Regions from separate parts of the Stenotrophomonas sp. 86156_Sma genome, predicted to be linked through region 2. Evidence: riboswitches for the same ligand, from Rfam matches in the RefSeq annotation. Region 2 holds a riboswitch; the other holds the start of a gene.
What was found. A riboswitch is a leader RNA that binds a small molecule or an ion and turns the genes downstream of it on or off. The one in region 2 is predicted to bind glycine.
Positions count from the first base shown of each region.

Region 1: another riboswitch for glycine. It lies ahead of gcvP (aminomethyl-transferring glycine dehydrogenase); the one in region 2 lies ahead of ACZK33_RS20945 (trimeric intracellular cation channel family protein).

Region 1 is NZ_CM151157.1:3,713,135-3,728,301, forward strand. It holds gene ACZK33_RS17255 (M2 family metallopeptidase) at 1-1,574, shown strand, start outside; gene ACZK33_RS17260 (hypothetical protein) at 1,694-2,086, opposite strand; gene ACZK33_RS17265 (siderophore-interacting protein) at 2,168-3,064, opposite strand; gene ACZK33_RS17270 (multidrug effflux MFS transporter) at 3,206-4,432, opposite strand; glycine riboswitch at 4,732-4,834, shown strand; gene gcvP (aminomethyl-transferring glycine dehydrogenase) at 4,897-7,764, shown strand; gene ACZK33_RS17280 (VOC family protein) at 7,857-8,267, opposite strand; gene ACZK33_RS17285 (amino acid permease) at 8,371-9,738, opposite strand; gene ACZK33_RS17290 (helix-turn-helix transcriptional regulator) at 9,821-10,543, opposite strand; gene ACZK33_RS17295 (hypothetical protein) at 10,650-11,054, shown strand; gene ACZK33_RS17300 (hypothetical protein) at 11,132-11,929, shown strand; gene ACZK33_RS17305 (methyl-accepting chemotaxis protein) at 11,993-14,116, opposite strand; gene ACZK33_RS17310 (L,D-transpeptidase family protein) at 14,352-15,167, shown strand, end outside.
Region 2 is NZ_CM151157.1:4,512,244-4,527,410, reverse strand. It holds gene ACZK33_RS20955 (multidrug efflux RND transporter permease subunit) at 1-1,564, opposite strand, end outside; gene ACZK33_RS20950 (MdtA/MuxA family multidrug efflux RND transporter periplasmic adaptor subunit) at 1,561-2,727, opposite strand; gene ACZK33_RS20945 (trimeric intracellular cation channel family protein) at 3,013-3,630, opposite strand; glycine riboswitch at 3,713-3,818, opposite strand; glycine riboswitch at 3,832-3,921, opposite strand; gene ACZK33_RS20940 (GIY-YIG nuclease family protein) at 3,962-4,228, shown strand; gene ACZK33_RS20935 (hypothetical protein) at 4,302-4,715, shown strand; gene ACZK33_RS20930 (nuclear transport factor 2 family protein) at 4,784-5,215, shown strand; gene ACZK33_RS20925 (NAD(P)/FAD-dependent oxidoreductase) at 5,303-6,583, opposite strand; gene ACZK33_RS20920 (NYN domain-containing protein) at 6,707-7,486, shown strand; gene ACZK33_RS20915 (glutathione S-transferase family protein) at 7,631-8,251, shown strand; gene ACZK33_RS20910 (primosomal protein N') at 8,446-10,623, opposite strand; gene ACZK33_RS20905 (hypothetical protein) at 11,036-12,040, shown strand; gene ACZK33_RS20900 (DUF3106 domain-containing protein) at 12,033-12,611, shown strand; gene ACZK33_RS20895 (MATE family efflux transporter) at 12,851-14,215, shown strand; gene sppA (signal peptide peptidase SppA) at 14,331-15,167, shown strand, end outside.

The DNA.
Region 1 (15,167 bases), 800 kb from region 2:
AGCTGGCCGAGCTGACCCAGATCGCCACCCGCATGGAAGGCAGCTACGGTGCAGGCAAGTACTGCACCGACGCCAACGATCCCAACTCCTGCCGCCAACTGGGCGAGCTGGAGCAGGTGCTGGCGCGCAGCCGCGACTACGACAAGCAGCTCGATGCCTGGCAGGGCTGGCACAGCACCACCAAGAACATGCGCGGCGACTACCAGAAGTTCGTCGGCCTGGTGAATGAAGGCGCCAAGGGCATGGGCTTCACCGATGCCGGCCAGATGTGGCGCAGCGGCTACGACATGCCGCCGGAGCAGATCGGCCCGGAAACCGACCGCCTGTGGGAACAGGTCAAGCCGATGTACGAGCAGCTGCACTGCTACGCACGCGGCAAGCTGGACAAGACCTACGGCAAGGACAAGGCGGAAGTGGGCAATGGCCTGATCGCCGCACACCTGCTGGGCAACATGTGGCAGCAGGACTGGTCGAATCTGTGGGACCAGCTGGAGCCGTATCCGGGTGCCGGCAGCCTGGACATCACTGCAGCGCTTGAAAAGCAGTACCAGACCAACCTGAGCGCGGCGTTGGCCAAGGCCGGCAAGGATGCCAACGTAGCGGCGCAGTACAAGGCACAGCGCGAGGCCGAACTGCGTACCGCCAAGCAGATGACCGAGCGCGCCCAGGACTTCTACGTGTCGCTGGGCATGCCGTCGCTGCCGCAGTCGTATTGGGAAAAGACCCAGTTCATCAAGCCCGATGACCGCGACGTGGTCTGCCACGCCAGTGCCTGGGACATGAACATGGAAGGCGATGTGCGCACCAAGATGTGCATCAAGCCGAACGAAGAGAACTTCACCACCATCTACCACGAGCTGGGCCACATCTATTACGACCTGGCCTACAACCCGCTGCCGCCGCTGTTCCAGGGCGGTGCCAACGATGGCTTCCATGAAGCGATCGGCGACACCATCGTGCTGGCGATGACGCCCAAGTACCTCAGCTCGATCGGCCTGGTTGATGCGCCGACCGAAAGCCGCGAAGCGGTCATCAACAACCAGATGCGCATGGCGCTGTCGGGCGTGTCGTTCCTGCCGTTCGGGCTGATGATCGACCGCTGGCGCTGGGGCGTGTTCGATGGTTCGATCACCGCCGACAACTACAACAAGGCGTGGTGGGACCTGAAGGCCAAGTACCAGGGCGTGGCGCCGGCCAGCACCCGTGGCGAAGAGTTCTTCGATCCGGGCGCGAAGTACCACGTGCCGGGCAACACCCCGTACACCCGCTACTTCCTGGCGCGCATCCTGCAGTTCCAGTTCTACAAGGGCCTGTGCGACGCGTCCGGCTACAAGGGCCCGCTGCATGAGTGCACCTTCTACGGCAACAAGGAAGCCGGCCAGAAGTACTGGGCGATGCTGAGCAAGGGTGCCAGCCAGCCGTGGCAGGCCACGCTGAAGGAGCTGACCGGTACCGACAAGCTCGATGCCGGCCCGATGATCGAGTACTTCACCCCGGTCAACGAGTGGCTGAAGCAGCAGAACGAAGGCCAGATGTGCGGCTGGCAGGCCAACGCGGCCCCGGCGGCGAAATGAAAAAAGGGGCGGATCCGCGAGGATCCGCCCCTTTCCGGTAGTGCCGGCCGCTGGCCGGCAACTCCGCGATGATGGCCCAACGGGCAGCCGGCCACCGGCCGGCTCTACCGAAATGCCTGTCAGCTGTTCTTCTTCGCGGCCATCGCTGCGGCCAGCTCGGCCTTGAATTCCTCGAAGGTCTGGCCCTTCTCCTTCGCTTCGGCCTGCGCGGCATCGCGCAGCGCATCGGAGTAAATGAGGCGCACCGGCGTGCCGTTGCGCTCGTGCAGTTCACCGGCCTGCATTATCAGCGCCAGCACCTGGGCAGCGCTCTCGCTGTGGCCAGCGATGCGGCCGTCCATGCCCAGCACCCATTCACCATCACGTCGCACGACACCGGCCAGCAGGGTGCGCTGCGCATCGCGCAGTTCGGCATGCGGCTCCACCGGCGAGGCCTGCGCGGCTGCCTTGTTGGCGGCCTGCTTTTCCTGGCGACGGCGCTGGTCGCGGCGGATCTTGGAGCTGGTGGACATGGTGCGGTACCGCTGCGAGGGGGCGCAAGGATAACGCACCCCGCCCGCAGCGCTGCTTCACGCGTGCTCGATCCAGTATGGTCAGTCCAGCACCTTGCCGTGCCGCCAGTAGCCCATGAAGGTGATCGCGCGGCGGTCCAGCCCGCAATCGCGCACCAGGTGGCGGCGGATCGCCATCACCGCCCCCGCCTCGCCCGCCACCCAGGCGTACAGCGGCCCGGCCACGCAGGTGTCGGCCTGCTCCCAGAGGATCTGCGTATCGACGTCGATCTCCTCCAGCGCATCGCCAGCAGCCACGCTAGAGGTCGCTGACAGCCGTTCCTGGACCGCCTGCAGCAGCGGCTGGCCATAGGCGGCCTGCCCACGCGGCAACCACACCAGCTCGGCGGTGCCCGGCGCTTTCAACGGCACCGCATCGCCGGCCTGGGCCACTTCCAGCAACGCCAGCGTGCGCGGCGGATCAGGCATGGCCGCCAGCTCTTCGAGGATGCCCGCCACCGCAGGTAACGCCGTTTCATCGGCCACCAGCAGTACCTGGCCGACACCGACCGGTGGCTTCCACTCCCAGCCTTCGCTGCTCTCGGCACAGTCGGCATCGGGGGCCAGCAACACCACGCGGTCTCCCGGCCGTGCATGCATGGCCCAGCGCGAAGCGGGTCCGGTCACCCCGTGAATGACGAAATCGACGTCGACCTCGCCCTGCTCGGCGCGCAGCTGGCGGATGGTGTAGGTGCGCATCGGCGGGCGCTGATCATCCGGCAGCGCCCGGTAGCGCGGGTACCAGTCCTCGCCGCTGGGGACCTGCGGCAGGTCCTGGCCGGGCAAGGGGAAGAACACCTTGATCCGCTGGTCCGGGCCTTCGGTCTTCATCCGCGCCACGTCGGCACCAGTGAACACCATGCGGTCCAGGGAAGGGGAGAGAACGCGGCGCTCCTTCAGCGCCACCTCGAACAGGCGGTAGGTCTGCTGCGCAGCCATGGGGGAACCTCATGCAACGACATCGGATTGGCTGGCTGTCGTGCACCCGTGCACTGGCTGGCTGGAGTGCCCAGCCTAGTCCGGTGGTTTCCCGTCGCAAGCGCTGCCGGCGTCGCGGCCTGCCCTACCCCTGCACGCTGCTCAGTGACCCGTGCAGACTGCCTGCGCCGCACGTTCACGCTGGTGTTCCCAGTACCAGAACACGAAACCAGCACCGAAGAACGCAGCCTGGCCCAACGCCAGGTGCAGCGGGCTGGCGCTGAGCAGCGGCGATACCACGCCGGCCACCACGGTGCTGATCATCAGCTGCACGAAGGCCTGCAGCGACGAGGCCAGGCCGCGCTGGTGCGGGTACATGTCCAGCACCGCCAGCGCCAGGATCGGGAAGATCAGCGCCATGCCCATGCCGCCCAGGAAGATCGGCAGCACCGCCCACGGCAGCACGAACTGCGGGGCCAGCGCCACGTAGCCGACGTTCAACAGCACCGACAGCGCACACAGGCCGAAACCGATGGCGACCTGGCGGGTAGGCGTGGTGTGCCCGGCCATGCGCCCGGACAGGAACGAGCCGGTGGTCATGCCGCCGATGGTGGGGATGAACAGCCAGGCGAAGCCGCCCTCGCCCAGATGCAGGTGCTGCATCACGAACACCGGCGCCGAGGAGATGTACAGGAAGATGCCACCGAAGCCGATGCTGCCGGCCAGCGCCAGGCGCAGGAAGCGCGGGTTGAAGCCGATGCGCAGGTAATCACGCATCAACGTGCGCGGCGACAACGGCACGCGCGCTTCAACCGGATGGGTCTCCGGCAGGTAGCGCGCAGTGGCCGCCAGCAGGACCAGCCCGAACACCACCAGGAACCAGAAGATCAGCGGCCAGCCGGCGCCACTGAGCAGGATCCAGCCACCGATGATCGGTGCGATGGCCGGGGCGATGCCGAACAGCATCGACACCTGGCTCATCAGGCGCTGCGCGTCGTGGCCATGGTAGAGATCGCGGATCACCGCGCGGCCAACGATCATGCCGACACCCGCCGACAGGCCCTGCAGCGCGCGGAACGCCAGCAGCGTGGTCAGGTCGGTGGACAGCGCGCAGCCGACCGAGGCGCCGACGAACACCACCAGGCCACCGAGGATCACCCACTTGCGGCCCCAGGCATCGGACAGCGGGCCGTGCGCCAGGCTCATCAGGCCGTAGAACAGCAGGTACACGCTGATGGTCTGCTGCACCGCCACTTCGTCCACCGCCAGGCGCTGGGCCAGCTGCGGGAACGCCGGGAAGATGGTGTCGATCGAGAACGGACCGAACATGGCCAGACCGGCGAGCAGCAGGGCCATGCGGCGGGTGGAGGGAGCAACAGCGGCGGTCATGGGGAAGGCGTCCGGCAGGGCCATGCGCGGCACGCACGGCGGGCGCCGGTCCCCTTCTGCAGGGACGGCGCCAGATGAATTCGGGTATCCGCCCATCATAGGTGGGGATTGCGCCCGATGCCATGCAGCGGTGCACAAAACGCACGGCCGGGCCATCGGCCATTCAGGCGCGGCGGCCATGCCTGGAGGCGGCCGGCGGGCCCGCAACGGGCTATAATCAGCGGGCAACACGGTGGGAGAAGCGGAACACCGCTGCCGAAGGCGCAACGCCCGTAATCGCTCAGGCCCGATACCACCCGTAACAGAACTCTGGAGAGACCGGTTCGATCCGGCGCCGAAGGGGCACGAAGCTGCGGTCCGCCGCGCTTTTAAACTCTCAGGCAAAAGGACAGAGGGGCGCCCCGCAGACCGCCGACCGGCGGCTTGTGCCCGTGCGTGTGCCCTTTCCTGACGGATCCTTCGCCATGTCCCAGAACACCCCTTCCCTGCGTGAGCTCGAGCACCACAATGCGTTCGTCGAGCGCCACATCGGCCCCAACGATGCCGAGATCGCGCAGATGCTCGACGTCGTCGGCCACGCATCGCTGGATGCGATGACCGATGCCATCGTACCGGCCAAGATCAAGTCGCCGGCGCCGCTGGCACTGCCGGAATCGATGACCGAAGTGCAGGCACTGGCGAAGATCCGTGCGATCGCCGACAAGAACACCGTGCTGCGCAGCTTCATCGGCCAGGGCTACTACGGTACCCACACGCCGAACGTGATCCTGCGCAACATCCTGGAAAACCCGGCCTGGTACACCGCCTACACCCCGTACCAGGCGGAAATCTCGCAGGGCCGCATGGAAGCGCTGATCAACTTCCAGACCCTGTGTGCCGACCTCACCGGCATGGAAATCGCCAACGCCTCGCTGCTGGACGAAGCCACCGCCGCGGCTGAAGCGATGACGCTGGCCAAGCGTTCGGCCAAGTCGAAGTCGGACACCTTCTTCGTGCACGACGCCGTGCACCCGCAGACGCTGGAACTGCTGCGTACCCGCGCCGAGCCCATGGGCATCGTGCTGCGCGTCGGCACCCCGGCCGAAGCACTGGAAGCGGAAGCCTTCGGCCTGCTGTTGCAGTACCCGGACACCTTCGGCCAGGTCGGAGACTACAAGGCGCTGGTCGATGCCGTGCACGCACGCGGGGGCCTGGTGGCCGTGGCCACCGACCTGCTGGCCCTGACCCTGCTGGCCGCGCCCGGCGAATGGGGCGCGGACATCGTGGTCGGCAACAGCCAGCGTTTCGGCGTGCCGTTCGGCTTTGGTGGCCCGCACGCCGCGTTCATGGCCTGCCGTGACGCCTACAAGCGTTCGATGCCGGGCCGCCTGATCGGCGTCTCGGTCGATGCCCAGGGCAACCCGGCCTACCGCCTGACCCTGCAGACCCGCGAGCAGCACATCCGCCGCGAGAAGGCCACCTCCAACATCTGTACCGCACAGGTGCTGCTGGCGGTGATGGCCTCGATGTATGCCGTCTACCACGGCCCGGAAGGCCTGACCCGCATCGCCCGCCGCACCCACCGCCTGGCCTCGATCCTGGCCGCGGCGCTGCGCAAGGCCGGCGTGCAGGTCGGTGGCGACTTCTTCGACACCCTGCATGTCACCGGCGTGCACGCCGATGAGATCCACGCCAAGGCCCGCGCCGCCGGTTACAACCTGCGCGCGATCGACAGCGACTCGGTCGGCATCAGCCTGGACGAGACCGCTACCCGCGCCGACGTGGTCGCGCTGGCCGCCGTGTTCGGTGCGCAGGCCGACGTCGATGCGCTGGATGCCAGCACCGCCGATGCGCTGCCGGCCGGCCTGCTGCGCCAGTCCGCATTCCTGACCCACCCGGTGTTCAACACCCACCACAGCGAGCACGAACTGCTGCGCTACCTGCGCTCGCTGGCCGACAAGGACCTGGCGATGGACCGCACGATGATCCCGCTGGGCTCGTGCACCATGAAGCTCAACGCCACCGCCGAGATGATCCCGGTGACCTGGCCGGAGTTCTCGCAGATCCACCCGCTGGTGCCGGCCGACCAGGCGCTGGGCTACAAGGAACTGATCGACACGCTGGAAGCGATGCTGGTGGAATGCACCGGCTACGACGCGGTCAGCCTGCAGCCGAACTCCGGCGCGCAGGGCGAGTACGCCGGCCTGCTGGCGATCCGCGCCTACCACCGCTCGCGCGGCGAAGACCACCGCGACATCTGCCTGATCCCGGACTCGGCGCACGGCACCAACCCGGCCTCGGCGCAGATGTGCGGCATGAAGGTGGTGGTGACCAAGACCGATGCCAACGGCAACGTCGACGTCGAGGACATCCGCCTCAACGCCGAGAAGTACAGCGACCGTCTGGCCGCGATCATGATGACCTACCCGTCCACGCACGGCGTGTTCGAGGAAGAGGTGGTGGAGATCTGCGAGATCATCCACAAGCACGGCGGCCAGGTGTACACCGACGGTGCCAACATGAACGCCCTGGTCGGCGTGGCCAAGCCGGGCAAGTGGGGTTCGGATGTTTCGCACCTGAACCTGCACAAGACCTTCTGCATCCCGCACGGCGGCGGCGGCCCGGGCGTCGGCCCGTGCGCGGTCAAGGAGCACCTGGCCCCGTTCCTGCCCGGCAAGCTGGGTGACAACGGCCCGGTCGGCATGGTCAGCGCGGCCAGCTTCGGCAGCGCCTCGATCCTGCCGATCAGCTGGATGTACATCGCGATGATGGGCCGCGACGGCCTGCGCAAGGCCACCCAGGTCGCGCAGCTCAACGCCAACTACATCGCCAAGCGCCTGGCCCCGCACTTCAAGACCCTGTACACCGGCCGCAACGGCCTGGTGGCACACGAGTGCATCCTGGACGTGCGCCCGCTGGAAAAGACCAGCGGCATCGGCGCCGAGGACGTGGCCAAGCGCCTGATCGACTTCGGCTTCCACGCCCCGACCCTGAGCTTCCCGGTGGCCGGCACGCTGATGGTGGAGCCGACCGAGAGCGAATCGCTGCACGAACTGGATCGCTTCATCAACGCGATGATCCAGATCCGCGAGGAAATCACCGCGATCGAAGACGGCCGCCTGGACCGCGAGGACAACCCGCTGAAGAACGCGCCGCACACTGCCACCGCAGTGACCGCCAGCGAGTGGACCCACGCCTACCCGCGCGAACTGGCCGCTTTCCCGCTGGCCAGCCTGAAGCAGAGCAAGTACTGGCCGCCGGTGGCGCGCGTCGACAACGTGTACGGCGACAAGAACGTGATGTGCGCCTGCATCCCGGTCGATGCCTACAAGGATGATGAAGTCGAGGCTTGATTCCTCACTGCATCGGTAAAGAAAACGGCCCGCGCAAGCGGGCCGTTTTCATAAGGGCGTGTGGCTCCAGGTCCACACCCACAAGCATCCGATCACGGGTCCGGCATCTGCCCCAGGCTCAACTGCCACGACACGCCGAAGCGGTCCTGCACCCAGCCATAGCGGTTGCTGAAGTCATAATCGCCTACCGGCATCAACCAATGGCCGCCCTCGCCCAGTACGCGTGCGGCACGTTCGAACTGCTCGGCGCCGGAACACTCGACGAACAGCGAGATCGACGGCGAGAAGGTGAAATCGTGCACGTCCAGGCTGTCGAAGCACAGGTAGTGGGTGCCACCGAGCAGGAAGATGGCCTGGCGGACCTGTCCGGGCACGCCGGCGCCGGCGCCCTCGGGGTGGCGTTGCAGGGCCAGCAGGCGGAAATCGGCAAAGGCTTCGGCGTACAGGGCCAGCGCGGCCTCGGCCTGGCCGGTGAACATCAGGAAGGGACGGCTGCGCAGCATGCGGTACTCCTGGTCGACGGGCCGATGACGGCCCACCGAATCAGGATGGCACGACGGATGTGCAGCCCCCGTGGTAGTGCCGGCCGCTGGCCGGCAGCTTCAATCAGGCCTCGCGCATGCGCCGTGCGATGGCGCTGCTGGCGGCGATCGTGGCCGTCAACGCCACCATCGACAGGAACTGCAGGCGGGTGTGCGACTCACTCAGCAGCAGGCCGAAGATCAGCGCCAGGATCGCCAGTGCACAGCAGGTCAGCCACGGGAAGCCGGCCATGCGGAACGGCAGGCGGGTACCCAGTCGATCCGCGCGCCGGCGCAGCACCAGCTGCGAGACCAGCGACAGCGTCCACACCAGCAGGCAGGTGGAACCGACGATGTTCAGCAGCACCGGCAGCACCCGGTCCGGGAACAGCAGTTCCATCACCGTGGCGGCAAAGCCGAACAGCACGCTGGCCAGCACGGCGATCACCGGCACCTGGCGCGGGTCGGTCCAGCCGAGCACGGCCGGCGCTTCGCGACGCTGCGCCAGCGAATACATCATGCGCGAGGCGCCGTAGAGGTTGGCATTGAGCGCCGACAGCAGCGCAATCACGGCGATCAGGGTAATGGCAGTACCGGCGCCCGGGATGCGGGCGATGTCCAGCACGGCGGCGAACGGCGACTTCAGCGCCTCGCTGGTCCACGGCACCACGGCGATGATCACGCTCAGCGAGCCGATGTAGAACACCAGGATGCGCCAGGCCACGGTGCGGATGGCACGGGCAATGCTGCGTTCGGGGTCTTCGGTTTCGGCCGCCGCCACGGCCACGATCTCGGTACCGCCAAAGGCAAAAACGACAACCAGCAGCGCCGCACCGATCCCGGCCAGGCCCTTCGGTGCGAAGCCACCGTGTTCGGTGAAGTTGCTCAGGCCCGGCGAGGTCACCTGCGGCAGCCACCCCATCAGCAGCGCCACGCCAATGGCGATGAAGGCCAGGATTGCCGCCACCTTGAGGATGGCGAACCAGAATTCGAACTCGCCGAAGTTCTTCACTCCGAGCAGGTTGATCGCGGTGAAGAACAGCATGAAGGCCAACGCCGCCATCGGTACCGGTATCGCCGGCCAGACCGTGGCCAGCAGCCCGGCTGCACCCACGGCTTCGGCGGCGATCACGATCACCAGCTGCACCCACCACAGCCAGCCCACGGTGGCACCGGCGGTAGCGCCCATGGCGTCGGCTGCATACACCGAGAACGCGCCGCTGGTGGGCTTGGCCGCCGCCATCTCGCCCAGCGCGTTCATCACGATGATCACCAGTGCGCCGGCCACCAGATACGAAACCAGCACCGCCGGACCGGCCGCCTGCACACCCACGCCCGAGCCGAGGAACAGGCCGGCGCCGATGGCGCTGCCCAGGCCCATCATGATCAGCTGGCGGGGCTTGAGCGAATGTCCGAGGCGGGACGGCGAAGCGGTCGGAATCGAGTTGGGCATCGGCGGGGCTGGCGGCGGGCTACAGGGGCGACACCTTACCCTGTCCCGTGCCCACGGGGATAGGCACAGCGCAGCAGGCGGCTCAGGCCAGCGCCGGCTCGCCGACGTTCCCACCGATACGGGCACGATAGGCACGCGGCGAGAAACCGGTTTCAGCCTTGAACTTGCGGGTGAAGGCGCTCTGGTCGCTGAAACCACAGGCCTGGCCGATGCAGGCGATGCTGTCGTCGCCATGCAGCAGGTGCATGGCCATCTGGATCCGCAGCCGGGTCAGCACCTGCTGCGGGGTCATCTGGAACACCTTGCGGAAGCTGCGCTCCAGCTTGGACAGCGAGAAACCGGTGATGTCCAGCAGGGTCTGCATGCGCACGTTATCGGCGTAGTGCGCGTTGAGGTGGGCCAGCGCCAGCCGCAGCTGCTCGTACTGGGTGCCGAGGCTGTCCTTCTGGCCGAGGTCGCGGGATATGCCGATCAGGCCCTCGATGGCCCCATCGACCACCAGCGGGCGCTTGCAGGTCAGGCACCAGCCCGGTTCGCGGTTGGCGAACAGGTGCAGCTCCATCAGGTTCTCGATCACCTCACCGGACAGCACGCGGGCGTCCTGGTCGACGTAGTCCGCACTGAGGCCGGTCGGGTAGATCTCGGCCGCGGTACGCCCGATCACGTCCTTGCGCGCGCGCAGCCCCAGCCGCCGCAGCATGGTCTGGTTGACGTGGGTGTAACGCCCCTGAAGGTCCTTGATGAAGAACAGCACATCCGGGATGGCGTCGAACAGGGCTTCGATGTCGGCGGGCTCGACTCGCATGCCACAAGCATAGCCGAGGCCCCTTGCCGGTGCGATCACCCTTGCGGGACTTGCGCTTAACGCCGCCAGGCCCACCGTGGGGCCAGCCCCCACCGGAGAACCGGCCATGCCCCGCGGTGACAAGTCCGCCTATACCGAAAAGCAGAAGCGCCAGGCCGAGCACATCGAAGAGAGCGAGCGCGAGCGCGGTGCCAGCGAAAGCACCGCAGAGCGCATAGCATGGGCCACTGTGAACAAGCAGGACGGCGGCGGCAAGCGCAGTGGCAGTGGGCGCAAGGTGGCAAAGAAGGTCACCACCAGGAAGGTGGCTGCCAAGAAGACTGCTACGAAGAAGGCGCCGGCCCGCAAGACGGCCACGAAGAAGGCAACAAAGAAGACGGTGGCGAAGAAGGCCACCACCCCTGCATCGCGTAGTGCTGCCGCGAAGAAAGCGGCGAAGACCCGTGCGGCGAGGAAGACCGCGCGAAAGGTGGCGGCGAAGAAGGCGGCACGTACCCGCGCCAGCAGCTGAGCCCGTCAATCGGGATTGACGCCCGCAGATCAGCCATACTTCTCCAAGCCGCTGGACGCGGCAAAGAGGAATCATCCATGAATGTCCAATGCTCCACAGCTTTGGCAGCCCTGCTATCGATGGCACCCGCTGCGCATGCGTTCACCGCCTCTGACCCACCCCACGAATCCCGTCAGGCTGCGACCGCGACTGCGGACGCCGATATTGCGCGGATCGAATCTCTCGGCCGGTCATTGTTCGAACATGATCTTGCCGCCGAACGCGCAACCGACGCACTCGTAGCGAAGGGAATGCGCAAGGATGACCGCGTTGCTGGATGGGTCACCGAACAACGCGACAACCGCTATGTCGTCAGTATCCTCGGAGGTGACAGTAGCGTGCTGTATCGGGTAGTCACCGACGACAAGGGAACGCTTGCCGGTCCTGTACAGACCCTGTCGCCACCCGAGCCACTATCGCCTTATGAGGCCGGCGCGGCAGCTGCGCGTGCACTGGCATTGAGCAGCAAGTTTCAAGCGTGCTCGAAGAACTACAACACGGTCGTGCTACCGAACGTGGACGGCACGGCAAATGCCTGGAGTGTCTACCTGCTTCCCGGCACATTCGATCCTGCAGCGGTGCCTCTGGGGGGAAGCCATCGCGTGGAAATCGCGGATGAAAAGATCACTTCCAGCCGGCCTTACACCCTCTCCTGCATCACGCTGCAGCGTCCACCGCGGAAGGGTGCCATGATGGTGACCCACCTACTCGATCCAACGCCGACCGAGGTCCACGTTTACTGGAGTCTCTGGGCACGCGCGCCACTGTTCGTGAGTACGGCCAAGGACGTGATCTGGAAGATTGAGAACGGACATATCAGCAAAGTCGTGGACTGACATCCGGTCACACCATGGACGCCCATGGTGTGACCGGCACCACAACGCTTACCGCGCAGCAGCTCAGGCTGCGCGACGCGGCACAACCGAAGCTGTGTCGCCTTCCACCTTGAACACCGACACCGACGTGGTCAATGCATGCGCCTGTTCCTCCAGCGCGCGGCTGGCGGCAGTGGCTTCTTCCACCAGCGCGGCGTTCTGCTGGGTCACCTGGTCCATCTGCACCACCACCTGGTTGACCTGCTCGATACCGGCGGCCTGTTCCTTGCTGGCCGCAGCGATATCGCTCATCAGCTGGGTCGTGCGCGAACTTGCCTGTGCCACGCGCGCGATCGCGGCTTCGGATTCAACGGTCACTGCCAGGCCACTCTTCACCTTGGCAGCGGCGTCTTCGATCAGCTCCTTGATCTCCTTGGCGGCGACACCGGCACGCTGCGCGAGCGTGCGCACTTCACTGGCGACCACGGCGAATCCACGGCCCTGCTCACCTGCACGCGCCGCTTCCACCGCAGCATTCAGCGCCAGGATGTTGGTCTGGAACGCAATGCCGTCGATCACCGTGGAGATTTCCGAGATGCGTGCCGAGGACTGGTCGATCTCACCCATGACCGAGGCCATCTGTGCCATCGCCTGCTCGGTCTCGCGCACGGCGGCACCGGCCGCATGCGCTTCACTGTCGGCCTGACGCGCCAGCTCGGCGTTCTGGCGCACGGTGGAGGTCAGTTCCTCCATCGATGCGGCCGCTTCTTCCAGATTGGCTGCCTGCTGCTCGGTACGGCGCGACAGGTCGTTGTTGCCGGCGGCCAGTTCCTGCGCCGCGTTGTTGATGCTGTCGGCAGCCACCTGGATGCCACGCACGATGCCGGTCAGCTGTGCGGTGGTGGTGTTGGCGTCGTCACGCATGCGTGCGAACACGCCGTCGTACTCGCCATCCATGCGTGCGGTCAGGTCGCCGTGCGAGATCGCGCGCAGCACGTCGGAAACATCGGCGATGCTGGCCTGTGAACTGGCCATCATGCCGTTGAGGTGCTCGACCATCGCCTTGAACTGGAACTGGAACGCAGCGGCATCACCACGCATGCTGAAATCACCAGCGCGTGCGGCGCGGGCCAGTTCATCGATCTGCGCGTTGATCGCCATCAGGCTCTGCTTCACCGCGGCCAACGTACGGGTCAGCGTGCCCTTCTCGCCGGGGTAGTCGGGCAGGTCGCGGCTGAGGTCGCCGATGGCGTAGCGCTGCATCACTTCGGCCATCAGCAGCTCCACCTGCACGTGCGATTCGACCAGGCTGTTGGTGGCCTGCACCATGCGGCCGAAGTCACCGGGGAACGCCGTGGCGTCCATGCGATAGCGGATCGCGCCCGCCTCATGCTGCTCAGCCATCTGCAGCTGTGCGCCGATCGCCGCCTGCACGCTCTGCCGGACGCTGGCCATCGCCTCGCCCAGCTGAGTCAGTTCGTCACGGCCGCCAAGGCGGAACTCCTGGTCCAATTGTCCCTTGGACAGGCGCTCGGCCAGGTTCACCGCGCGGGCCAGCGGACCGGTCAGGCTGCGGCCGATCATCACCGAGGCACCAATGCCCACCAGCAGCGCGACGCCGCCCAGCACCAGCAGCTGCAGCAGGCTGCGCTCACCCAGGCGGATCGCCTCGGCGGCGGCATCACGGCTTTCCTTCTCTTCGAAGTCCACGCCATCGGACAGCGCCTTGTTCCAGCCGTTTGCCGCTTCCTGCACCGGGCCCAGGGTCAGCGCCACGGCGCCCGGGTAGTCGCCCTGCTCCATCAGTTCGCTGGTCTGCTTGTTGAGCGGGCGCGCAATGGCACGCTTGGCGGCGATGGTTTCGGCAATGGCCTTGCCGTCGGCGTCGCTGGGCAGCGCCTGATAGGCGGTCCAGCTGGCCTCGTAGCGCTTCACCAGATCGGCGATGCGCTGCTCGTCGTGGCCACGGTCGTCGCCCTGGCGGATCAGCATCTCGCGACGCACCACCATCATCTGGTTGTTGGCATCGAGCATCTGCGACAACAGGCGCACCTTGGCTACGCTGACGTCGACCACCTGCTGCATCGCGCGCTTCTGCACGACACTGGCGGTGGCGCCGGTGGCCACCACGGCGGCAACCAGCAGCAGCAACAGGCCAAAGCCCAGCCCAAGACGCCAGGCAACCCTGACGTTCCTCAAGTAGTTCATGGGGGTATCCAAAACGGGGGGATGCGCCCTTATCGGCGGCCCGGCAGGCAATCTTGATCGCCATCCGTCGACGGCGTCGGCCACCGTTCACCTTGGTGAGCCCCCGGCGCAGCAGCACCTGCGCGCTGGACACAGCTGCAATACCCATGGCTGCTCATGCGGGCATCAGATCCCTTTCACGGTGGCTCGGCGGCGGCTGCGGGCAAGGTGGTGGCGTGACCTGCTGGAGATCCCAATGCCCTTGCCCGTGTCCCGATCCACCCTGCTCGCTCTCTCGCTGCTGGCGTCGCCAGCCTTCGCGCAGGCGACGCCGCCCGAACTACCTGCCCCCATTGCCGAGAAAGCCGGGCCGGATGTGGCACCCCACTCCGCCCTGCACGCCCAGGTGCTGCTGGATCGCGCGAATTTCTCCCCTGGCCAGATCGATGGCGAAGTGGGCAGCAACCAGCGACGCGCGGTGTCGGGTTTCCAGGCAGCGCATGGGCTGGACGTAACGGGTGAACTGGACGACACCACCTGGAAGGCCCTGCAGGCCGATACCGTTGGGCCGTTGGCCAGCTACACGCTGACTGCTGAGGATGTCGCCGGTCCGTTCCAGGCCACTCCGAAAGGGCCCGCCGCCCAGGCCAAGCTCACATCGCTGGGCTACGGCAGTGTGGAAGAAGCCCTCGGCGAGCGCTTCCATGCCTCCCCTGAGCTGATGAAAGTGCTCAATCCCGGCGTGGACCTGACCAAGGCTGGCAGCCGCATCCAGGTACCCAACATCGCACTGGCCGCATTGCCGAAGGCGGCGAAGATCGTGGTCGACAAATCCGATTCCACGCTGCAGCTGCTGGATGCGCAGGGCAAGGTGATCGCACAGGTGCCGGTGTCGTCGGGTAGCCAGCACGACCCGTTACCGATCGGCGAATGGAAGATCCTGGGCGTTTACCGCGACCCGCCGTTCCACTACAACCCGAAACTGTTCTGGGATGCCCGCAGGGGCGAAAAGAAGGCCACCCTGCCACCGGGCCCGAACAATCCGGTCGGGCGGGTCTGGATCGATCTGTCC
Region 2 (15,167 bases):
GCTGGCGCTGCAGCACCCAGCGTAGCTGGCGGTCGTAGAGGCCGATGACGCGGTCGAAGACATCGGGCGCATGTGCAGTCTTCGCGTGCGGCTTCAGGAACCGCGCGCACAGCATCGGCGTCAGCGTCAGCGAGACCACCAGCGAAATGCCGATGGCTACAGCCAGTGTCACTGCGAACTCATGGAACAGTGCACCCACCAGGTCGGCCATGAACAGCAGCGGGATCAGCACCGCGATCAGCGAAACAGTCAGCGACACCAGGGTGAAGCCGATCTCGGCTGCGCCTTTCAGCGCTGCATCGCGGGGGCTTTCGCCTTCCTCCAGATGGCGGGCGATGTTCTCCAGCATCACGATGGCATCGTCCACCACGAAGCCGGTGGCGATGGTCAGCGCCATCAGGGTGAGGTTGTTGAGCGAATAGCCGGCCAGCAGCATCACCGCGAAGGTGCCGATGAGCGACAGCGGCACCGCGACGCTGGGAATGAGCGTGGCCGGCAGATTGCGCAGGAACACCCAGGTGACCAGCACCACCAGGCCGATGGCCAGTACCAGTTCTTTCTGCACGCCGCGCACCGACGCGCGGATCGATTCGGTACGGTCGCTCAGTACATTCATCTGCACGCCGGCGGGCAGCGTGGCCTGCAGCTGCGGCAGCAGCGTACGCACCTGCTCGACCACGGCGATCACGTTGGCGCCGGGCTGGCGCTGGATGTTCACCAGCACTGCCGGGGTGGTGCCGCTCCAGGCGGCCAGCTGCCGGTTCTCGGCGCCATCGGTAATGGTGGCTACATCGCCCAGCCGCAGCGGCGCGCCGTCGCGCCAGGCCAGTACCAGGGCACGGTACTCATCCACGCTGCGCATCTGATCGTTGGCATCGAGCATCACCGCGCGGATCGGGCCGTCGAAACTACCCTTGGGCAGGTTGACGTTGGCGGCGGCGATGGCGGTGCGGATGTGGTCCATGCCCAGGTTGTTGGCGGCAAGCGCCGCCGGATTGACCTGGATGCGCACCGCCGGGCGCTGGCCCCCGGCCAGGCTGACCAGGCCGACGCCGGGCAACTGCGCCAGGCGCTGGGCGATGCGCGTATCCACCAGATCGTGCACCTGCGGCAGCGACAGGCCTTGCGAGGTAACCGCCAAGGTCAGGATGGGGGTGTCGGCGGGGTTGACCTTGCGGTACACCGGCGGCACCGGCAGGTCGTCGGGCAGGAAGCTGCCCGCCGCGTTGATGGCGGCCTGCACGTCCTGCTCGGCCACACCCAGCGACACCTCCAGCCCGAACTGCAGGGTAATGACCGAGGCGCCACCGGAACTGGTCGACGACAGTTGTTTCAGGCCGGGAATCTGGCCGAGTTGGCGCTCCAGCGGTGCGGTGATGGTGCGTGTGGTCAGTTCGGGGCTGGCCCCCGGATACAGCGTGGTGATCTGGATGATCGGGTAATCGACCTGCGGCAGCGCCGCCACCGGCAGCAGGCGATAGGCCAGCACGCCGGACAGCAGCAGCGCCACCATCAGGAGAGTCGTTGCGACCGGGCGCAGGATGAACGGGCGCGAGAGGTTCATGCGCCGGCCTTGGTCGCGGCCTCCTCGGTGATGATCTCCACCGCCGTGCCGTCTTCCAGCCCGTCGATGCCTTCGATCACCACCTTGTCCCCTGCGGCCAGCCCGGAGCGCACGGCCACGCGTCCATCATCGGCTGGACCGAGCACCACGGTGCGGCGTTGTGCCTTGCTGTCCTTGTCGACGATATGCACGTAGTTGCCCTGGCTGCCGAACTGCACGGCAGCATCGGGAATCAGCAGCGCGGGCTGCTCGCCCAGCTGCAGGCGGACGTTGACGAACTGGTTGGGGAACAGCGCCAGATCGTGGTTGTCGAAGTGCGCACGCAGTTTCAACGTGCCGGTGGTGGTATCGATGCGGTTGTCGACGCTGGACAGCGAGCCGCGGGCCAGCTGCCGGCGTTCTTCGCGGTCCCAGGTTTCCACCGCCAGTGCCGGTTGCGCCTGCACGGCATCGAGCAGCGCAGGCAGCTCGGGTTCGGGCACGGTGAACAGCACGCTGATCGGCGCGGTCTGCGCCAGCGTCACCAGGCCTTCGGCATCGCTGGCGCGCACCAGGTTGCCCACGTCCAACCGGCGCAGCCCGACGCGGCCACTGACCGGCGCGGTGATGCGGGTGTACTGCAGCTGCAGGCGCGCTTCATCAACGGACGCCTGATCGCTGAGGCGGCGGCCCTGCAGCTGGCGCACCTTGCTCTGCTGGTCGCTCAGTTCCTGCCCGGACACGTAGTTCTGCTTCTGCAGTTCGCGGTAGCGCTGCAGCTGGCGCTCGGCGTTTTCCAGCTCGGCCAGATTCTGCTGCTGGGTACCCTGCGCCTGTGCCAGCTTCACTTCATACGGGCGCGGGTCGATCTGCGCCAGCAGATCGCCGGCCTTCACCTGCTGGCCTTCCTGGAAATGCAGCCGTAGCAGTTCGCCATCCACGCGGCTGCGTACCACCACGCTGTGCAGCGGGGTGACCGTACCGACCGCCTTCAGGCGCAGCACCAGCGGCTCGGCGCTGGCGCGTGCCACGCGTACCGGCACCGTCTTGCCCGGCGCATCGTCGCTGCTGCCGGCGCCGTTCCGGGGCCACAGCCACCACGCCAGAACGGCGACGAGGGCGATGGCCAGCACCGCCCACAACAGGCGGGCACGACGGAAGCGGGAATTTTCGGCGACAGACATGGGGCATCCTGCGCCCTGCGCGCGCAGGGACATGCGGGCCCGTCGGCGCGTTCACGGCACCACGGGCAGCGGGGAGGGAGTTGTCTGGCGGGGCCGCGGGCGCGGCGTGGCTGGATGCCGTCGCGGCAGCGACGGGGTGACAATGGTAGCCAATCACCCCGGCCAATGCCGTATGACCATGGTCATGCAACGCATTCGGTAGTGCCGGCCGCTGGCCGGCAACCTGCCGGAATCTGCGGGCGTGTGCCGTGTTGCCGGCCAGCGGCCGACACTACCGACAAACAATCAATGCACTTCGTCGTGATAGACGAACTTCGGCATTTCCCAGCGGTAGTGGATCGCCAGCAGGCGCAGCGCGAAGCCGCCGCCGAGGCAGCACAGGATCGCGGTGGCGTCGGCCACGCCCCAGTGCAGCAGCAACAGGTAGGCCGCGCCGGTCAGCAGCGCGATGATCGCGTACAGCTCCTTCTGGAAGATCAGCGGCACCTCGTTGCAGAGAATGTCGCGCAGCACGCCGCCGAACGCGCCGGTCAGCATGCCGGCGATCAGCACGATCGGCATGGCATGGCCGGCCTCGCGCGCGATCGAGCAGCCGATCAGGGTGAAGGCGATCAGGCCCAGGCCATCGAGCACCAGGAAGGTGCGGCGGAAGTGGTGCATCCAGCGCGCCACCCAGGTGGCGATCAGCGCCGCGCACACGGTGAAGCCCAGGTACTCGGGATGCTTCACCCAGCCCAGCGGGTAGTGGCCGAGCAGGATGTCGCGCAGCGAACCGCCCCCGAGGGCGGTAACGCAGGCGATCATGACCACCCCGAACAGGTCCATGCGGCGACGGCCGGCGGACAGCGCGCCGGTCATGGCTTCGGCGGAAATGGCGATCAGGTAGATGATGGACAGCAGCATGGGACAGGCTCCGGGCGCGGTGGGGCCGGCCATGCGCCACTATCGCCACTGCCTGCGCAATGACGGGATGACGATGACCGGTGCCGCTCCCGCTGTCCTTTTGCCTGAGAGTTCAGCGGCATGGGCCGCGTGCCCCTTCGGCGGATCGTGCCGGGCATGCCCGGTGACCTCTCTCCAGCTCGGCGAGTCGAATGCATGGTTGGTGGGATTCCAGCCCACCGGCCTGAGCGATCATGGGAGCCTGCGCCTTCGGCGGGCGCCAGCGCGGCGCCTCTCTCCTGCATTCGGGCGCCAGTATATCCGCTGCAGTGCAGCACGGCATAATCCGGGCATGGCCCCGTCCCTCCGACCCTGGTTCCTGTACCTGCTCGAATGCCGCGATGGCAGCTATTACGCCGGCATCAGCACCGACGTGGATGCGCGTTTCGCTGCCCACCAGGCCGGCAAGGGCGCGCGTTACACCCGGGCGCGGCCGCCGCTGCGCGTGCTGGCCGTACGCGAGTACCCAGACCGGGCCGCCGCCTCACGCGCCGAGTGGCAGCTCAAGCAGCAGCCCCGCGAACGCAAGCTGGCCTGGCTGCAGGCCCCGGTCCTGTAGATCCACGCCATGCGTGGATGGTGTGCTGGGCCATGCCATCATCGCCACATCCATCGACACAGGAAGCGGTCCGATGAAATCCTGCTGGATGCTGATGTTGACGTTCTGTATCCCCCTGTCGGCCTGCGCCCAGACTCCGCCACCGCTGCAGCACGGGCAGATCGGCAGCGCCGCCGAACTGGCCGCACAGCGCGGCCCGGACACGCCCGAGCCCATCCACCTGCGCCGCGACCAGGTGCCGCCCGATCTGGTCGACCTGATCCCGCTGGCCGAAAAATGGGGCATCGGCGATGACCTGCTGCGCGATGAGATGCAGGAACATGCCACCGACGCGGAAAAGCGCGCGATAGCTGATGCGCTGAAGCATCGGCATGCGCGCATCTCCGCCTGGCTCGACAGTTTCCCGCAGGGCCAGCCGATGACCGACGAAGCGGCCGCGTTCCTGTACATGCAGCTGAGCGTCGACGAAATGGGCCTGATGCAGTAGATCCACGCCATGCGTGGATGCGGCTTGCCCATGCGATGATCGCCCCGCGCCCAGAGCCGGAGACCCGGATGTCCACGATTGCCCTGCTGTTCGCTCTTTCCGCAGCAACGAGCCCTGCCGCCGACCCGGCCACCATCGCGGCCATCGAAGCCACCTGCCACGACTACGTCGATGGCCAGCTGGAGGCCGACCCGCAGCGTGTCGCCCGTTCCCTGCACCCGGACCTGGCCAAGCGCGCGGTGCTCGGCGATACACCCGACGAACGCCTGGGCCTGCGCCGCATGTCGAAGGAGGAACTGGTCTCGTTGACGAAACAGGGCGCGCTGAAGACCCCGAAGGATCAATGGGAACGCCGCTGCACGGTGCTGGACGTGACCGGCAACGCGGCCTCGGTGCGGCTGGAAACCCCGTGGTTCGTCGACTACTTCCACATGGGCCGCTTCGACCAGCGCTGGGTCATCGTCAATGCACTGTGGTACCCGAAACCGAAGGCGCTGTAGAGCCGAGCCCATGCTCGGCTGCACTTCGTTCGGATTGCAGAAGCCGAGCATGGGCTCGGCTCTACAGGGACACGCCGCGCGCGGGCATTACCGTCGGGGTCGCCGGTCTTCCTGATCATCACCGAAGATGATGCGCGCGCTGCGCTGGTAGCTCCAGTACGCCACGGCCCAGTTCAGCAGCACCACGATGCGGTTGCGGAAGCCGATCAGGAAGAACACGTGCGCGGCCAGCCAGAACCACCAGGCCAGCACGCCGGAAAGCTGCAGCCGGCCCAGGTGCACGATCGCGGCCATGCGGCCGATGGTGGCCAGGTTGCCGAAGTCGGCGTACTTGAACGGCCCCGGTGCTGCCTTGCCATGCAGACGCGCGCGGATCACCTCGGCCACGTACTTGCCCATCTGCTTGGCGGCGGGCGCGACGCCAGGCACCGGCTTGCCATTGGCTTGATTCAGTGCGGCCAGATCGCCGGCCACGAACAGCTCGGGGTGGTCGGGCAGGGTCAGGTCCGGCTGCACCTGCACGCGGCCGGCGCGATCCAGCGGCACATCCAGGGTGCGCGCCAGCGGTGAAGCGGCCACACCGGCGGCCCACACCACAGTGCGGGCCGGCACGAACTGTTCACCGAGCTTGAAGCCCTGGCTGTCGATGTCGCTCACCGGGGTACCGGTCAATACTTCCACGCCCAGTTTTTCCAGTTGCCGCCGTGCCTTCAGCGAAAGCACTTCCGGGAACGAAGACAACACGCGCGGGCCGGCTTCGACCAGCCGCACCTTGGCGCTGGCCGGGTCGATATGGCGGAACTCGTTGCGCAGCGTATGCCGCGCGATTTCGGCCAGGGTGCCGGCCAGTTCAACACCGGTGGGGCCGCCGCCGACCACGGCGAAGCTCAGCCACGCGGCCTTCTTCGCCGGGTCCGGTTCGGCCTCGGCACGTTCGAACGCCAGCAGCAGCTTGCGGCGCAGCGCGATGGCATCGTCCAGCGTCTTCAGGCCGGGGGCATCATCGGCCCACTGGTCGTTGCCGAAGTAGGCGTGGGTGGCACCCGTGGCCAGCAGCAGAGTGTCGTAGTCCAGCGTGCTGCCATCGGCCATGCGGATCTGCCGGGCCTGCTTGTCGATGGTCACCACTTCGCCCAGGCGGACTTCCACATTGCGCTGGTGGCCGAGGATGTGGCGCAGCGGTGCGGCGATATCCGGGGCGGACAGGCCGGCGGTGGCCACCTGGTACAGCAGCGGCTGGAACAGATGGTGGTTGCGGCGGTCGACCAGGGTGATGCGTATGCGCTCGCGGGCCAGGGCACGGGTGGCCCAGAGACCGGCAAAACCGCCGCCGACAACAACCAGGTGGGGAACGCGCTCGCGACTCATCGACTCACTCCAGTGGGGGCATTGGGGGAAGCGCCTGGCATCTTCGCACGATGGCGCCCTGTCACGTCAGCGCCCGCATGGATCGGCGATACTCGGGTTCAGGCAACCGCCCGTGAGGAGCCCATGAGCGAACCGGAAAAGCGCATCGCCCTGTTGATCGACGCCGACAATGCGCCGGCCTCGAAGATCGACGAGGTCCTGGCCGAAGTCGCCCGCTACGGTGTGGCCAACGTGCGCCGCGCCTATGGCAACTGGAAGAGCCCGCGGTTGAAGGGTTGGGAGGCCGTGCTGCACGAATATGCGATCCGCCCGATCCAGCAGTTCGCCTACAGCAAGGGCAAGAATGCCTCGGACATGGCGATGGTGATCGATGCCATGGACCTGCTGTACGCGCGCAATCTCGATGGCTTCGCCATCGTGTCCAGCGATGCCGATTTCACCCCGATGGTGATGCGCCTGCTGACCGATGGCGTGAAGGTGTATGGCTTCGGCGAGAAGAAAACCCCGGAGCCGTTCGTCAACGCGTGCTCGAAGTTCACCTATCTGGAAGCGCTGGGCCAGACCCATGCCAGCGTGCCGGATACCGAACAGGCGTCCAGCGAACAGGCATCGAACGAGCCTGTTGCCAACGACGATGCCCGGCCACGCAAGAGCGGTGCGGAAATGCGCAGCGATACGCGGCTGGTGAAGATGCTGCGCCGTGCGGTGTCCTCGGCCGAGGGCGAGGATGGCTGGTCGCACCTTGGCCCGGTCGGCAGCCAGATCGGCAACCAGGCCTCGTTCGATCCGCGCAACTACGGTTACGGCAAGCTCAGTGACCTGCTGGCAGCGATCGGGCTGTTCGAGCTGAAGAAGGACGGCAAGTCCTCCTACGTGCGCGCGCTGCCAAAAAAGAACCGGTAATGCCGGCCGCTGGCCGGAAAGGAACCGGTAGTGCCGGCCGCTGGCCGGCAAGCCCCAGATGCCAGATCCCGTATCCGGCACGCACATCTCCACTCCGATCAGGCGTATCGTTGCCGCTCGCATTGCCAGCAAGGAAAAACCCGCATGTTGAAGATCTGGGGCCGCCGCAATTCCAGCAACGTCCGCAAGGTGCTGTGGTGCGCCGAGGAAATCGGCCTGCCGTACGAATCCATCGAGGTTGGTGGCAGCCATGGCGGCACGCAGACGCCGGAGTACCTGGCGATGAATCCCAACAGCCTGGTGCCGGTGATCGAAGACCATGGCCTGCCGCTGTGGGAATCGAATGCCATCGTGCGCTATCTGAGTGCGCGCTACGCGCTGGGCACGCTGTACGCCGAAGACCCGATGGAACGCGCCCAGGCCGAGAAGTGGATGGACTGGAGCACCTCGCGCATGGCGCCGCTGTACACCGACCTGATCTGGGGCATCATGCGCACCGCCCCGGCTGACCGCGACGAAGCGCGCATCAATGCCGCCATCGTGCGTGCCGGTGACTACCTGGCGATGGCCGATGCCACGTTGGCCAGACAGCCGTGGCTGTCGGGCGAGACGTTCGCGATGGGTGACATCCCGCTGGGCTCGCTGATCTATGCCTGGTTCGAACTGCCCATCCAGCGCCCGGAACTGCCGCACCTGGCCGACTGGTACGCCCGCCTGCGCGAACGCCCGGCCTACCAGCGCGGCGTGATGTCGCCGCTGACCTGAGGGGTAGCGCCGGGCCATGCCCGGCGAGCGTGGTATGCGGAGGACCGCCGGGCATGGCCCGGCGCTAGCGTTCGTCTGCCTCAATACAGATCCGTCGGGTCCATACGGACCGACGGTAGAGTCGAGCTTGCTCGACTGTTTCTGGCGCACGGCAGTCGAGCAAGCTCGACTCTACGCAGCATTGGGCAGCGCCCTCAATACAGATCCGTCGGATCCACATCCAGCGACCAGCGCACCTTGCGTGCCTCCGGCAGCGCATACAGCTGCGGCACCAGCTGGGCCAGCACGCCATGCAGCGGTGGCCGCTGAAGCGCGGACAGCAACAGCTGCGTGCGCTGGTAACCGGCACGCCGCGGCATTGGCGCCGGCATCGGCCCGTAGGCCTCGACCACATTCTGTTCCCCCAGCAGTTGCCGCGCCGCCAGCAGGAACGCATTGGCATGCTCGACCTGCTGTGCCTCGGCGCGCATCAGTGCCAGATGCGCGAACGGCGGGAATCCGGCGGCCTGGCGCTGGTTCAACTCGGCCTGCGCGAACGGGTGGTAGCCACCGCTCACCAGGGTTTCCAGCAGCGGATGCCCGGGGTGATGGGTCTGCAGCCAGACCTCACCAGGATCACGTGCACGTCCCGCGCGTCCTGCGACCTGAATCAGCTGCTGCGCCAGTTTCTCGCTGGCGCGGAAGTCCGCGGAGAACAAACCTTCGTCGATGCCCACCACCACCACCAGTGTCAGCTTCGGCAGGTCGTGGCCCTTGGCCAGGATCTGCGTGCCGACCAGGATGCCGGGTTGGTCGCCCAGCCTCGCCAGCTGCTGTTCCAGTGCGTCGCGTCGTGAGGTGGTGCCGCGGTCGATGCGCACCACCGGAAAATCGGCGAAGGCGGCGGTGAGGTGCTCTTCCAGGCGTTCGGTACCGATGCCCTGTGGCTGCAGCGCCAGGCTGCCGCAGGCCGGGCATGCCAGCGGCGCCGGTTGCCGCGCACCGCAGTGGTGACACTGCAGCCGGCGGCCGCCACCATGCACGGTCATCGGAGCATCGCAGCGGTTGCACGGTGCGGTCCAGCCGCAGTCGTGGCACAGCAGCACCGGCGCATAGCCACGGCGGTTCTTGAACACCAGCACCTGCTGGCCACGCTGCAGGTGCTCGCCGATGCCGGCCAGAACATCGGCCGAGAGGCCATCGTGCAATGGCCGTTTGCGCACATCGAGGATGCGCACGCGCGGTGGCCGTGCATCGCCGGCACGCTGCTTCAGGCGCAGGTGGGTGTAGCGCCCAGCGTAGGCGTTGTGCAGGGTTTCCAGCGAGGGCGTGGCACTGCCCAGCAGCACCGGGATGCCCAAGGCCTTGGCGCGCACCAGGGCGAAATCGCGCGCGTGGTAGCGGATGCCGTCCTGCTGCTTGTAGCTGCCGTCATGTTCCTCGTCGATGATCAGCAGACCGGCCTGCGGCAGCGGCGTGAACACTGCCGAGCGGGTGCCGACAATGACGCGTGCTTCACCACGTGAGGCGGCCGCCCAGACGCGAGCGCGCTCGTTATCGTTCAAGCCCGAATGCAGCGCATGCACCGCGATGCCGAGGCGGCCGCGGAAGCGTGCCAGGGTCTGCGGAGTCAGGCCGATTTCCGGCACCAGCACCAGCGCCTGCCTGCCCCGTGCCAGGCAATGGATGATCGCCTGCAGGTAGACCTCGGTCTTGCCGCTGCCGGTCACGCCATCCAGCAGGAAAGGCTGGAAGCCGTCGGCGGCGTTGATCGCAGTCACGGCCTCGGCCTGGTCCGGGTTGAGCGTGGGCCCGGGCAGCGGCTGCGCATGCTGCGGTGCCACCGTCATCGCCACGCGCTCGGCCAGTGCACGCTTGGCCAGACTGCGTGCGGCGGTGCGCCAGTCCTCCATGCGTTCGCCCAGTACGTCTTCATCCACCACGGCCTCGGCCAGCAGTTCGGCCAGCTGCCGCGGGCGGCTGCCGGCGCGCAGCTTCCCGCGCTGGGCATGGCCTTCGGGTGTCAGTTGCCAGCCCCAGTGATGGGTGTCGGGCAGGGCCTCGCCGTGGCGCAGCGGGCCGGGCAGGGCGGTGCTGAGTACTTCGCCCAACGGCGCGTGGGTGTAGCGCGCCAGCCACTGCAGGCTCTGCCACAGCTCACCCTGCAGCAGCGGCTGCGGGTCGCACCAGGCCAACGCCTGGCGGAGTCCCTGGCCGTCGTCGGTCTGGCCGTGTCCCACCACCACACCGACCAGCTCACGGTTGCCGAACGGCACCTTCAGGCGGCAGCCGACCGCAACCGTGGGGGCCACGCCCTCCGGCGACAGGTAGTCGAACAGGCGGGGCAGGGGGACGGGCAGGGCGACCTGCAGGGTCGGAATCGGTGAAAGCATCGGGCCAGTGTACCGGGCCATGCGCGCGCGAATGGCGGAGTGGGCGGCGGCGGGGCGGGGCCCGTTGAATCATAAATGTCACCTAAATATCGGTGTCCATTGGAGATTCAGTCTTATCCACATGTTCTGTGGATAACGCTGTGCGTTACCGGTCGGCGGGCGCGCAGGAGGCCGATGGCGACGGCCTCACGCTCGGGTTGGTCAAAAAATCGCCATACTTTAAAATCCATCAAAATCAATTACTTAAGTGTGAAACAATGCTGAAACAGAGTGAATTCAGCTGGATGCCACAGTTTCCAGCGCAGGCAGCGTGGTGCTGTGCACAACCTGCAGCACGAAGTGCCTGTGGGCGCAAGTCCTACGGGCGCCGATGGCCTGCCGCTATCATGCGGGCAGACCTTTGGAGTGATCGATGACGGCTGTGCCCGCCCCTGTTTCCTCGACCGCGGCCGGTGCGCTGTCGGCGTTCCTGCGAGGTGTTGAACGCCGCGCCCTGGTGGTGGCTGAACTGCAGTGCGGCGATGCTGCCCGGGCCGAACAGACACTGGTGGCGGTGATGCGCGCGTTTGCGGCGGTCGCCAGTGACCTGCCGATGGCGCAGTGGCCAACCCGCTTCTGGACCCTGCTGGGCCAGCGCCAGGCGCTGCGTGAGCCGGTGGGCGGCCAGTGGGAGCCGCCGCTTGCCGCCTTGGGCCAGATGGGACCGTTGCCGCGCCTGGCGCTGTTGCTGCGGGTGGGCGGCAGCCTGGATGAAGGTATCGCCACGCGCGTGCTCGACCAGGACGAAGCCGGCTACCAGCAGCTGCTGGCCGATGCCTGCCCGCGTGACGCGCACGGCCAGCCCGACGCCTCGGCCTGGCGCCAGCTGGCCGAACAGGTGCAGCTGCGCATCCGCGATCTGCCCGTCAAACGCCTGCAGCAGCTGCAACAGCCGGCCGCACCGACGAACAGCAGTGAAGCGCCGACCTCCAGCTGGCGCACCCCGCAGCGCGACGAGCGGGCTGCAGCCACTGGCAAGCGCCGCCGCGCCAATGCCAAGCCGCGCTGGCGCGGTCCGTTGATCCTGCTGATAACCGTGGTGGTACTGCTGGCCGCCGCGCTGGGCTGGCGCCATTGGCAGGGACATTCGTTCGGCAGCGACGCACCGCTGCCGGAAGGCGTGGTTGGTGAGGCGGGTCCCGTCACGGTGGAAGCACTGCCGCCGAGCAAGGTCAATGCCACGCCGGACGCGACCCCTGCGCAGGCGACGGACGACGCCACGATGCTGGCCGACCGCGACTATCCGCTGGTGGCCGATGCCGATCTGTATGCGTGGACCGCCGCGGGCGGCCCGCTGCCGGTGGACGAGTCGCAATCCAAGCCGAGCCGGCCGGAGCCGGCCAGCGCCACGCTGGAAACCGCTGCTGCCGATGAATAAGACCGTATTCGCCAGCCTGCTGCTGGCCCTGCCGTTGTCGCTGTCCGCCGCGCCGCAGACCTTGAACGTGCCGCTGCCGCCGCCAGTGCCGGGCAGTTCACCGGTGGCCCCGGCCACCACGGGTACGACGCCCGCTGCGTTCGCCCAGCTCGATGCCCAGCAGCAGCGCCAGCGCCGCGCCGACTACGCCGCATGGCGGGCATTGCCGGAGGGCGAGCGTGAGCGGATCCGTCAGGCCGCTGCGCGATTCAATGCGTTGCCGGCCGACCAGCAGCAGCGCCTGCGCCAGCAGTTCCAGGCGCAGGACCAGGCCTTCCGCGAAGGCTGGCGGCTGGGCCCGCAGCTGGGCCTGGAGTTCCCCAAGCTGCACGGCCTGTTCGGCTTCGTGCCGCCGGAACAGCGCGAGGCCGCGCTGGCCGTGCTGCGCCAGCTCAGCCCGGCGCAGCTGGCCCAACTGACCCTGGTGGCACAGCGCACGCCACCGCAGGAGCGCGACAAGGTCCGCGGCGCGTTCCTCGCGGTGCCGCCGGCCGAGCGCGATACCTGGCTCAAGCGCCAGGCTGGGCAGTAGAAAGAAAAGGGGACGGAGGGGATTAAGTCGTATTAGGCACAGTCGGGCTTGAAACGACTTAATCCCCTCCGTCCCCTTTTTCTGTTCGTAACGTGATCGCAACGCGTGATGCCGGGGCCTGCCGGAATCCAGCATTCACGCCATGTCATGGGAATGCGCGCGCTGCGCGCGTAAGATGGCGGCCCGCAACCCGGTGCCTGTGCCCTTCGCGCGCAACCGTAGTTCGCGTCAAGCACCTTATGTCTACTGCAACCTCCACGCCGCGCTTCAGCAAGGAAGTCGGCGCTACCGGTCTGCTCGCCCTGCCGCTTGTGCTCGGGCATGTGTCCACCGGTCTGATCTCCTTCGTCGACAACGTCATTGCCGGCCACCACGCCACGGCGACCCTGGCCGCGGTGACCATCGGCACCGCCCTGCTGTGGCTGCCGATGCTGATCCCGATCGGCACCCTGATCTCGCTCACCGCCTCGGTGTCGCAGCTGCATGGCGCCGGCCGCGAGCGCGAGATCGGCCCGCTGTTCCGCCAGGCACTGTGGCTGGCGCTGGGCCTGGGCCTGATCATGTTCACCTTCCTCACCGTGGTGCCGCCGCTGCTGCCTGCGTTCGGCATCGCACCGGACATCGTGCCGGGGGCCACCGCGTTCCTGCACGCGGTGCGCTGGGGCGGACCTGCGCTGACCCTGTACTTCTGCATGCGCTATCTCAGCGAGGGCATGCACTGGACGCTGCCGACCATGCTGCTCGGCTTCGGTGGCCTGCTGGTGCTGGCACCGATGGGCTACGTGCTGGCCAACGGCAAGCTCGGCTTCCCGGAAATGGGCGCCGAGGGCCTGGGCATCGCCTCGGCGGTGATGATGTGGCTGCAGGCGATCGCCTTCGCCACCTACCTGTGGTTCACCAAGCGCTTTGCCCACCTGCAGCTGTTCTCGCATTTCGAAGGACCGCGCTGGAAGGCGATCTGGGACCTGCTGCGCACCGGCCTGCCGATCGGCATCACCGTGCTGATGGAGGGCGGCCTGTTCATCGTCACCGCGCTGCTGATCGGCCGCCTTGGTGCCAATGAAGCGGCCGCGCACCAGATCGCGATCAACGTCGCCCAGCTGTGCTTCATGATCCCGATGGGCGTGGCCGAGGCCACCACCGTGCGCGTCGGCCATGCGGTCGGCCGTGGCGATGGCTTCGGCGTGCGGCGCGCGGCCTGGGCCGGCTACGCGATCATCATGGGTACGCAGACGTTGTCGGCAGCGGTGCTGCTGTTCGGCCATGACGCCATCGTCGGTGTCTACACCAACGACCTGGCGGTGGCCGGCCTGGCCTCCACCCTGCTGCTGTACGCGGCCACCTTCCAGTTCCCGGATGGCATCCAGGTGCTGTCGGCCGGCGCGCTGCGCGGGCTGAAGGACACCCGCGTGCCGATGTTCATCGCCATGTTCGCGTACTGGGGCCTGGGCATGCCGCTCGGCGCCGGGCTTGGCCTGGGCCTGGGCATGGGCCCGCAGGGCATGTGGATCGGCCTGATCGTCGGCCTGACCGCCGCCGCCATCCTGATGGGCTGGCGCCTGCGTCGCAGCAGCCTGCGCATCGGCCAATCGATGTTGTCCTGATCGTCCCGCCCGCCCTGCCGACCCATGGCGGGCGATCCCCTGACTTGTGTCCGATGCCGCATCACACGGCACCGGCTATGCTGGCACCACGGCAAGAAGCCATCCGGAGCGTTCCATGAATCAACCCGTGCCCCCGCTGCCCCCGGCGCGTCGCAACCCCGTCGCCAGTTTCTTCATCGGGCTGTGGGACGTCATGAACTTCACCCGCCGGTTGATCCTCAACCTGGTGTTCTTCGGCCTGCTGTTCCTGCTGCTGGTGATGTTCGTCATCGCCGCCGGCATGGGCGCCGGTGCCAGCAAATCGCTGCAGGACCGCACGACCCTGGTGATCGCGCCGGAAGGCCGCCTGGTCGAGCAGTTCAGCGCCGACCCGGTCAGCCGCGCGCTGGCCAAGGCGGTGGGCGACAACGGTGCCGAAGAGATCCAGCTGCGCGACCTGCTGCGGGTGATCGAGTCGGCCAAGGAAGACAAGAAGATCGAGCGCGTGGTGCTGGAGCTGGACAAGCTGCAGCCGTCGGGCTTCGCTTCGCTGCGTGAAGTGGCCGCGGCACTGCAGGACCTGCGTGCGTCCGGCAAGCAGCTGGTGGCCTACAGCGAGAGCATGGGCCAGTCGCAGTACCTGCTGGCCGCACAGGCCGACGAGGTCTACCTGGACCCGATGGGGTCGGTGGTGCTCGAGGGCCTGGGCCGCTATCGCCAGTACTTCCGCACCGGCCTGCAGGACAAGCTGGGTGTGGACGTGCACCTGTTCAAGGTGGGCGAGTACAAGTCCGCCGCCGAACCCTACGTGCTCGACGCCGCTTCGCCGGCCTCCAAGGAAGCCGACCTGTTCTGGATGAACGACGTGTGGCAGCGCTACCTGGGCGACATCGCCAAGGCCCGCCGCCTGGATCCGGCACAGCTGGCCGCCGGCATCGACACGCTGCCGGAAGGCATCGCCGCTGCCGGTGGT